2 linked regions of the Cellulosilyticum sp. I15G10I2 genome follow. The protein of the gene in region 2 interacts with the protein of the main gene of each other region in a pairwise test. Links are inferred from orthologs where the notes say so. Each region holds a gene or a part of one and is shown on either strand. Other genes may lie near its edges. The genes, in order: BN3326_RS05530 and recJ.

The links.
Region 1: the proteins of recJ (region 2) and BN3326_RS05530 interact in binary tests that used the Escherichia coli proteins (3 or more experiments, as listed by UniProt). The link is inferred for Cellulosilyticum sp. I15G10I2 from one-to-one orthologs.

The regions. Positions count from the first base shown.
Region 1 is NZ_FMMP01000006.1:1,128,686-1,135,427, forward strand. Bases 2,330-5,235 are described here. They hold BN3326_RS05530 (DNA topoisomerase III), read right to left. Parts: upstream 4,922-5,235; coding sequence 2,738-4,921; downstream 2,330-2,737. Other genes in these bases: trmL (tRNA (uridine(34)/cytosine(34)/5-carboxymethylaminomethyluridine(34)-2'-O)-methyltransferase TrmL), read right to left, coding at 2,330-2,371; BN3326_RS05535 (asparaginase), read right to left, coding at 5,077-5,235. In the rest of the region: BN3326_RS05515 (endonuclease MutS2), read right to left, coding at 1-886; BN3326_RS22200 (hypothetical protein), read right to left, coding at 890-1,027; BN3326_RS05520 (C40 family peptidase), read right to left, coding at 1,071-1,772; more of trmL, read right to left, coding at 1,883-2,329; more of BN3326_RS05535, read right to left, coding at 5,236-6,069; bifunctional phosphoribosyl-AMP cyclohydrolase/phosphoribosyl-ATP diphosphatase HisIE, read right to left, coding at 6,158-6,742.
Region 2 is NZ_FMMP01000006.1:342,113-345,864, forward strand. What follows is about bases 436-3,418. They hold recJ (single-stranded-DNA-specific exonuclease RecJ), read left to right. Parts: upstream 436-748; coding sequence 749-3,088; downstream 3,089-3,418. Other genes in these bases: BN3326_RS01590 (CvfD/Ygs/GSP13 family RNA-binding post-transcriptional regulator), read right to left, coding at 436-607; BN3326_RS01600 (adenine phosphoribosyltransferase), read left to right, coding at 3,111-3,418. Also shown: BN3326_RS01585 (hypothetical protein), read left to right, coding at 1-193; more of BN3326_RS01590, read right to left, coding at 236-435; more of BN3326_RS01600, read left to right, coding at 3,419-3,626. UniProt on the Escherichia coli protein: Single-stranded-DNA-specific exonuclease.

The sequences.
Region 1 (6,742 bases), 790 kb from region 2 along the record:
GTCTAGGTTCCCTGCAGTCATATTTAAGTGAAAACTCAGACCTGGCAAAAATCAGATCTAATTTAATAAGGTTATCATAATTAATAGCAAGTGCTGATGTAATCCCTGCAATCTGACTAGTAAGGTCAATCAGTATTTTTTCTATCTCTGCTGCTTCCTTTGTCTCTAAACTCTTAAGTTCATTACCGAGATCAACCACGGCCATCGGTTCAATAAATACCGTAGCCCCTGTTGAAGACTGGTCATGCACAATACCTTTGAACTGATTTTTATATTCAATTTTAATAGGTACACAGTATCGGTCTCTTCTCATAGTAATAACAGCTTCTTGGAGCATATCTTGATATTTATTGGCATGAATAATGCCTTGCAGTGTTTCTTTGATCTTACCGTTAATCGACCTCATCTGCTTTCTAATATGAAAAAGCTGATCTGTCGCTGCATCTGCAAACTGCTCAGGTGCTATAATACACCTGTCAATTTCACGCTCAAGTGCTGAATAAATAGACAAACTTTCAAAATAGCCATCTAAGTGTTCATAAACATATTCTTTGTGCTGATCTTCTTTTTGATAACTTTTAACCTGTCTTGAAGTACGCAAAATATCTCTTACCTGTAATATTTCACCACTATTTAATACGGCCCCAATCTCCACTCTTTTAAGAATCGGCTTGATCTCTTTAAGGTTTGCAATCGGTATTCTTCCTTTTTTAATACTCATGTTGATCGCTTCTTTTGTTTCATTCTGGAGTATGCGCACACTTTCTATATCAGCAAGCGGCAAAACCGTATCGACCTTTCGCTTTCCCCCATCTGTTAAAGCAAATGCCTTTAAAATTTCTCTTATCTTATGAAATTCTAATTTATATAAAGTTTTTTCATTCATTATTTAACCTCTTATAGATAGTATTTGAAACTTACGTTTATTATGGCACATCTTAAAGGTTTTGAAAATATGTACATTATTAATAATACGTAAAATCCTCAGATTAAATACTTTAATCTGAGGATTTTTACCCGATTTCATACGTATTCTATAAATCGCAAACTGTTTATAGCCTACTTTTGCATTAAGTTTTAATAATACGAGCGCCTGTCACATAATTTCGCGTATAATACGGGCTGTTAAGACTGCTAATCATAACCCCACGGTTTCCATCGGCGTGTAAAAACCTATCTGCGCCTGCATAAATACCTACATGAGAAATTTTTCCTCTGTTCTTACCTGAAGTATCAAAGAAAACTAAATCTCCTGGGATAAGCTCGGATTTAGCTACACGCTTGCCGTCTCGTACCTGCATATAAGAGACTCTGCTGATATCGATATCAAAAGTCTTATATATCTCTTTGGTAAGGCCGGAGCAATCTACACCTCTTTTGAGGTCATTGCCTCCCCATCTATAAGGCGTCCCAATAAATTGTTTGCCATAGTCTACTATCTCTTCTCCTAGGATTTTGCTATAAGGAACAAGTTCCGGTAATGCAACTTGTACATATTGTTTATAAACCCATCCTTCCTCATTATTCATCATAATCTTATACCACTCTTCATTTTGTCCAACAACACGTATTGCTTTATTATCAGCACGCATGATGACCTGAGCATAAATATTAGGATATCTTCTTATATTAATATTTTTCCCAATAATTTTACCTGATATCCCTGTATAACTTGGAAAAATTCTATTTGCATTTATATCACTTGCGTAGACCTGTATTATAGGTAAAAACAGGAAGCTCGCTATAAATACACATCTCCTAAAGTTTTTCATAATTCCCTCCTAAAATGTACATCTTATCCCTTTAAATGGCACAAAATAATCATTTTATATTATGGAAAGATTTTTCAATTATTATACACTTTAGAATAAACTATTTTTATTTACCATTCATAGCGATGCAGCTGTCCCTTAGTCTCTAATGTTAAAAACTCATTTTGTCTAAGGGCTTCATATAAAACAATAGCTGCTGAATTAGAAAGATTAAGGGAACGGGCTTCTTTAATCATAGGAATTCTTATGGCAGTTTCTTTATAATTTAACAAAATCTCTTCTGGAATACCCGCACTTTCCTTACCAAACATAATATAAGCATCTTCTTCATACTGCACCTCAGTATAGGTCTGCTTAGATTTAGTTGTTGCCATATAAATCTTAGGATAATCATTCTGTACTAAAAAATCTTCAAAGTTTTTATAAGTCCTCACATCTAAAAGTTCCCAATAATCTAAACCTGCTCTTTTAAGATTTTTCTCATCAATCGAAAAGCCTAAAGGTTCAATAAGATGCAACTTAGCGCCAGTAGCTGCACAAGTTCTTGCGATATTCCCTGTATTTTGCGGTATTTCTGGTTCGTGTAAAACAATATTCATATTCTTCACCCTCTGTTTATTTAATGTATTTTTATCTAATAAACTCTCTGATATTGTATAAGATTAGCAAGACCTGCTGGGAATGTTTTTTGACTTGACTCGGGTATGGCAGCGGCAGATTGTCCGAAAACTAATTCAAATCTAAGTAATTCAAAGACTAGCAGGGGAGATTTTAGGATTCGGAAGTTGCCTCTGGAGAATTTCGTATAGAAAATCTTAGCAGTTTATTTAAATGGCTTTTAGCCGCACTGTTTGAGCGCAGCGAGTTTGCGGCGTTCATTTAAAGAAAGTGCTTAGATTTTTAGAAATACGCAAGCGAGCAACTGGAGAATCCTAAAATTCTCCTGCGGACCTCATACAAAACACTTATTTATTCTTGTTATCTTTATTCAGCTTACTAAAGGCTTCTGCAAAAGCAAAGTTACCCGTATCTTCATTTTCTTTCTGTATCTTCTTAAGGTATTTGCCTACATCCTTTTTATTCAGCTTATCATTTGAGGTACGATACTGCTTATTATAAGCTGCCACCTTTTGTCTAAACGTGCAGGTAGTACAAACATAGACAGAACCTTCACCTTCTCCTCTTTGTTCGAGCTTCTTGTGGCACTGCGGACATCTTACATTTGTAAATCTGCTGATTGTTTCTCTATAGCCGCAGCTTCTATCTTGGCAGACATACATCATACCGTGCTTACCTTTAACCTCCAGCATGAATTTTGAACATTCTGGGCATCTCTTACCCGTTAGATTATCATGGACATATTTATCACTGCTTGCTTTGACGGCCTTAACTAAGTCACTGCTGTAGCTTCTGATTTTCTCCATAAACGTATTAGGATTTAGCTTGCCTAGGCTAATTTGTTCAAGTTCCATTTCCCACTTAGCGGTAAGCAGCGGAGATTTAAGGTCTTGTGGAACAAGCTCAATAAGTTGCTTGCCTTTTGAAGTGGGCACAATGTCTTTACCATTTTTTTCGATATAGTACATATTATAAAGCTTTTCTATAATATCGGCTCTTGTTGCAACGGTTCCTATCCCTCCAGTCTCACCTAAGGTTTTAGCAGAGCTTTTATCAACCGTTACATACTGATGGGGTTTTTCCATCGCTGATAAAAGTGTTGCTTCTGTAAATCGTGTTGGTGGTTTTGTCATTAAACTGTTTTTTATGACAGTATTAATTTTTATAAGATCACCTTGGTTTAGTTTTGGTAAATTTTGATCTTCTTCCTCGGTGTCATCAATTTCTCTTTCATACAGGGCCTTCCAGCCTTTTGAAATCACATGCTTTCCTTTTGCCAGGAAGTTATGGCCTCCTATATCTGCTTGCAATGTAACCCCTGTATATTCAAAAGGATCCATCATCACACTTAAAAATCTTTTAATAACAAGATCATAAATTTTTCTTTCATCTGAACTTAAATTTGCAAGCCTTACTGACTCTTCTGTAGGAATAATCGCATGATGATCAGACACTTTGCTATTATCTACAAAACCTTTATGAGATTTAATCCCTTTATTTAGAATTGCCATACTAAAACTTCTATAGTCCCCTATTGCAATACTTTTCAATCTTTCTTTAAGCGTTGGTACAATATCTTCTGATAAATATCTGGAATCTGTTCGTGGATAAGTAAGTACTTTATGGCTTTCATAAAGTCTTTGCATAATAGATAGTGTTTCTTTTGGACTAAATCCAAAATATTTATTGCCATCTCTTTGAAGTTCTGTAAGATCATAAAGTGCAGGGGCATACTGCTTTTTAGCAGAAGTTGTAATGGCTTTTACTGTCCCTGTCTTACCCTGTACTTCTTTTAGAATGCGCTCTGCTTGTTGTTCATCAAATAATCGCTTCTGCTCCTTAGCTTCATAATTTAACTGAAAGCCTTGGCACTTGGCTGTAATCGTATAATAGGGTATTGGTTTGAAATTTTTAATTTCTTCTTCTCTTTTAACAACCATTGCCAACGTCGCCGATTGTACGCGCCCTGCTGAAAGCTGTGCATTATATTTACAAGTAAGTGCCCTTGTTACATTTAGTCCAACCAGCCAATCCCCTTCTGCACGACATACTGCTGCTTTATAAAGAGATTCATAGTTAGTTCCCGGCTTTAACTTTTTAAAACCTTCTAAAATTGCTTTATCTGTAACAGATGAAATCCAAAGTCTTTTGAGTGGTTTTTTGCAACGTACTTTTTCTAAAGTCCACCTGGCAACCAGTTCGCCTTCTCTGCCTGCATCAGTCGCTATAATAACTTCTGTAATATCTTTTCTATTCAATAACTCCCGAACAACATGAAACTGCTTGCTGCTTTCTTTAAGAACGACTAACTTCATATCTTTTGGAAGCATTGGCAGCGTCTCCATACTCCATACTTTATATTTATCATCATAGCTTTCTGGATCTGCAAGACCTACTAAATGGCCAAGTGCCCATGTTACTACATAATCATTACCTTCTATATAACCGTTGCAGGCCTTCTGACATTTTAAAACCCGCGCTATATCTTTTCCTACACTTGGCTTTTCTGCAAGCACTAATTTTTTTGACATTTTATTATCCTCTCTTAATACAATCTATTCACAACCTATTATAGCAATCATACCTATTATAGCATACATTACAAAAAGGATACCTCTTTTGAGATATCCTTTTATGTTTTATCTAACTGTCTACTACATAAGTATATTAAATTGAATTGTGCGCTTTATAATGCATAATCCTGCTCTTTGAATAAGGCCTTCAAAATATTAATATCTTTTGTTTTTCCAAGAGCTAACATAAGTTTAATCCTTGCTTTTAAGCCTCTCATATCGCCACCCATAACAACCCCTAAATCTACAAGTTCTTTGCCACCGCCTTCATAACCATAGCTCTCAAATACTCGGCCAGAACTGCATCTTGAGACAATAACAACAATTACCCCTTTATTTAACGCATATTTGATCCCCTCTAGCATTTTAAGTGGTACATTACCTCTTCCCATACCTTCTATAACAATGCCAACTGCCCCTGAGTCAACTGAGCTTCTGATAAAGCGATCATCCATATCAAGTGTTGCCTTAATAAGATCTACTCTTCGCTCTACGCTATCTGTATCAATATATTGTTTATAAGCACAATGTCTATATATGATAAGTTCATGTGTATCAATAATGCCAACAGGTCCATAAGGTGACTGAAAAGTATCGAGAGATGATGTATTGGTTTTAGCAACCTCAGACGCTAAATTAATATCGTCATCTAAAACAACTAGCACGCCTTTTTCTTTAGTTTTTGGTGATACTGCTACCTGAATACCAGCAGCTAAGTTGCTCGCCCCGTCATAACCTAGTTCTGAAACATTTCGCATGGCACCAACAAATACAACAGGTTTTGTATGTTTAATGGTTAAATCAATAAAATAAGCTGACTCTTCTAGTGTATCGGTACCTGTTGTAACAACAACACCTGATATATCCTCTTGATCAAGCGTATTTTTAATCAGCTTCTTAAGTTCCAATAACTTGTCAATCGTTATATGTGGTCCTGGGATATTACAAAAGTTTATAACTTTTATTTCTATATCTTGATTTTGATTTGAAATCAATGCCAATACCTGTTCTCCTGATAAAGCTGGAACGGCAGCGCCTATTTCCTTATCTAGGTTCATAGATATAGTGCCACCGGTAAAAATAATACAAACCTTTTTTTTATGCATGTTATGCCTCCCTATATAACTAGAATATCATTACTATTATATCCTAAACATTCATAATAAGTCGGCATTTTTTCAAATTTTTGCTTTTTTATTTTCTCTTTTTAAGTTCACTTTCAACTTCCTGCCATGTAAGACCTTTTTCTGCTATAAGCACTGTTAAATGATACATAAGATCTGATATTTCAAAGGCTAACTCAGAATTTTTTTCTTCTTTGGCTGCTATTACTACTTCTGTACATTCTTCGCCTACTTTTTTAAGGATTTTATTAACCCCTTTTTCAAACAGATAATTTGTATAGGACCCTTCTTTAGGATGTATTTTGCGATCATAAATGACATCATAAAGCTCTGTAAGCATATTTTTATCTGCTTGCCCACTTAATGACTCTTCTGTATTTTCTACTTCTTTGATTTCTTCTTTAAGTTCTCTGAAAAAACAACTCGAGTTCCCTGTATGACAAGATATACCATTTTGCTGTTCAATTTGCAGAAGAAGCGTATCCCCATCACAATCTATACTCATACTTTTAAGGTATTGATAGTTAGAAGATGTTTCTCCTTTTAGCCAAAGTTCATTTCGGCTTCTGCTATAATAATGGACTTTTCCAGTCTCTATAGTTTTCTTTAATGACTCTTCATTCATATAGGCAAGCATTCTTACCTTTTTTGAATG
Region 2 (3,752 bases):
TCCAAGAGAAAAACAGATCATAGAGAAGGGGAATATTCACCGCATTGATTACTATGAAGAAGAACAAAAATATCAAGCTTTTTTTGAAGAACAAGTCGTTCTTAAACATGCTCTAGATATAGAAATGTGCGAAAATAATACTATTATCCCATTAAATATGTCAGAAATTAAAAAAATGGGTGTTGCAATATAAGACTTAACAAAAAGGCACCATCCTATAGGATGGTGCCTTAAATTAACGATTTAGACGCTTATTCAGATCAGCTTGACGATCATTTGAAACCTTAAGAAAATCTTTCATAAGATTTTCGAAACCTTCAAGCGTATTTTCTTTCTTTGGAGTTTTAAAAGATGTAGGCTTATTTTCTTTTGCTTCTTTAATGGAGAGAGAAATTTTACCTTTTTCTCCATCGATGGATAAAATTTTAACTTTGACCTGTTCACCTACTTTGATCGCATCATTAATATTGGTTAAATATCCATGCGTAATATGTGAAATATGAACTAGGCCTTGTGTTGTTTCATCTAATGAAACAAACGCTCCGAAAGGCTTAATACCTGTCACAGTTCCTTCAATAATTTGACCTACTTGAAATTTTTCCGACATGACAACACTCCTATTAAAATAAATAACTTCTACATTATAGCATAGTTCTAATCCTAGTGTATAGTGATTTGCAAAATAATTCGTCAAATATTATTATAAAGTATGCTATAATAGTAAAGACTTCAAGGGAGGTGAATGAATATGTTGCCTAGCACCTATAAATGGAAAATTGATTCAGACTATACAGGTGTAAATTTAATTGAGAAGATACTAAACAATAGAGGAATATGTGGGGAGGATCAGATTCGGAAATTTTTGAATCCAACATCAGAGGGACTGCATTCTCCTTATTTATTAAATGATATGACAAAGGCAGTAGAGCGCATTGTGCAGTGCAGACAAGATCATAAACATATTGTTATTTATGGTGATTATGATGTAGATGGTATAACAAGTACATCTATTTTATATATGTTTTTAAAAAAAGCGCAGTATGACGTATCGTACTATATTCCAAATAGACAGACAGAAGGTTACGGGCTTAATAAAGATGCCATTGCAAAAATAAGCGAGTATGCTGATCTTATTATTACTGTGGATACAGGAATAGCTGCAGTAGAAGAACTGGCATTTGCGAATACAATAGGCATTGATGTCATTATAACGGATCATCATGAATGCCAGGATGATCTTCCAAAGGGATATTGTATTATTAATCCTAAGCGCAAAGATAGTACTTATCCGTTTGATGCTTTAGCTGGGGTTGGCGTAACGTTTAAACTTATTCATGCACTAGCTATTTATGATCATATTGAAGAGGAAATATGGGAATATATAGATCTTGTTGCTTTAGGCACGATTGCAGACGTTGTACCGCTTATTCATGAAAATCGCGTGATTACTTATCTTGGATTTGAGGCGATGCAAAATACACGCAATATAGGCCTTCGTGAACTTATTAAAGTGACCCGTGAAGGTGATATAAAAGAAAAGATTTCATCTAATATGATTGCCTATCAAATTGCTCCTAGAATAAATGCAGTAGGAAGATTAAGTGACGCTAAAATAGGTGTAGAACTTCTTACAACTGAAGATGAAGAGCGTGCTAAATCTCTTGCCAGACTATTAAATGAAGAAAATAAAAGAAGACAGGATATGGAAGCTTGTATCATTGAACAAGCAGAGGAATATATTAAAAATAATATTGACATTTCCCGTGAAAAAATAGTTATAGTAGTGGGAAAAGAATGGCATCATGGCGTGATAGGTATTGTTGCCTCAAAGATTATGTCTAAATATTATCGTCCTACAATTGTACTAACAGAAGAAGATGGGGTGCTTTCAGGATCGGCAAGAAGTATAGAAGGTTTTAATATTTTTGAAGTTATCCACGGTACTCAAGCGTATTTATTAAGGTTTGGGGGACATGAAATGGCAGCGGGGCTTTCCTTACAAGCAGAGAATCTAGAGATATTTCGCAAGTTAATTAATCAATATGCTGATGATTTGATTGATGAGGAGATGTTAATACCTTCTATAGCAATAGATCTTGAGTTAAGTGCAAAAGAAGTTGGACTTGATTTTTGTGAAATGCTTGAGAAACTTGAGCCATTTGGGGCTTATAATCCGGTGCCTCTTTTTTGTGTAAGAGGCAAGATTCAATATATCCAGACTATGGGGCAAAGTGATCAGCATTTAAGACTAACAGTTGAACAAGACAATAATGCGCTCCAAGCTGTTGGGTTTTATAAGGGCTATCTTGAGGAGTATCTAACTATAGGAGAAGAGGTTGTTGTTGCTTGTGAGGTTATTAAGAATGTATGGAATAATAAAGTAAGTGTACAGTTAAGATTAAAGGATATACAATCAACAGAGGAAGATATGTTAAAGAGCAGATACTATACAAGTCTATATTATTACTTAAAAGATCCTGGTAAAATAAAAGGCACGCATGTAAAGCTTATAAAAGACAGCACATCTTTGGAACGTGCAAAAATAATTAATGTCTATACTGAAGAAGGACTTAGAAAAGTTTATGGAAAGTTTAAAAATAACTCGAAAAATGTTAACTTAGGTTTTAAAATATGTTATAATAAAGATTGTTTAAAAAATAGTGAAGTAACTATTTTAGTTAATCCACTTCAAGCATCTCCGGACTGTGTTTATTATGAATGGGATTATTATACAATAGACGAGACTATGGCTGTATATGATAACGCATTTATACATCATAAAAATCAGTTGCCGAAGATGATTCCGAGTCATAAGGACTGTATTGCAGTGTATAAGCTTTTGAAAAATCATCTTTTAGAATATATAACTATACATAAGGCTGTTGTAAGTTTGAGTTTTTACAATATGACCGAGTATAAGTTATTTCAAATCTTAGAGATATTTAAGGAACTTGGTCTTTTAGAATATACATTTATGGATGATAGCATTAGTTATGATCTTATAGCTTCAGATAAAACAAGATTAGAAAACTCTTTAAGGTATAGAAATTTACAAAATTTTTTTGGAAGTATCCTACAAATAAACTAAAATGAGGTTTCAAGGAGGAATTATAATGGATTTATATGCTCTTATTCGTGACATAAAAGATTTTCCGACAGAAGGTATATTATTTAGAGATATCACCCCTCTGCTTCAGGATCCAAATGGTTTAAAAGAATCAATAGATCGTATTGCAGAAGTTTTACAAGATGTGGATTTTGATTTAATAGTAGGACCTGAGTCCAGAGGCTTTATATTTGGGGTGCCAGTTGCTTATAAGATGAATAAAGGTTTTGTGCCTGTTAGAAAGCCGGGGAAATTACCTTATGAACATATCGCACAAACTTATGATTTAGAATATGGCACATCAACAATCGAAATGCATATAGATGCTATAAAAAAAGGACAGAAGGTAGTCATTGTAGATGATCTTTTAGCAACAGGCGGAACAACAAAAGCGATGATTGACCTTATTGAGCAACTTGGTGGAGAAATAGCAAAAATAGTTTATTTAATTGAACTTGAAGCACTTCCAGGAAGAGAAGTCTTAAAAGGCTATGAAATTGCATCTTTATTAAAATATTAAATAATAAATAAGCAAAGCAGTACTGCTTTGCTTATTTATTATTTAAATTAAAAGATTGAAGAAATTTTTGGTAAAATATGATATATGCTATAAGATTATGTATATTACCATTGAATTTTTATATTA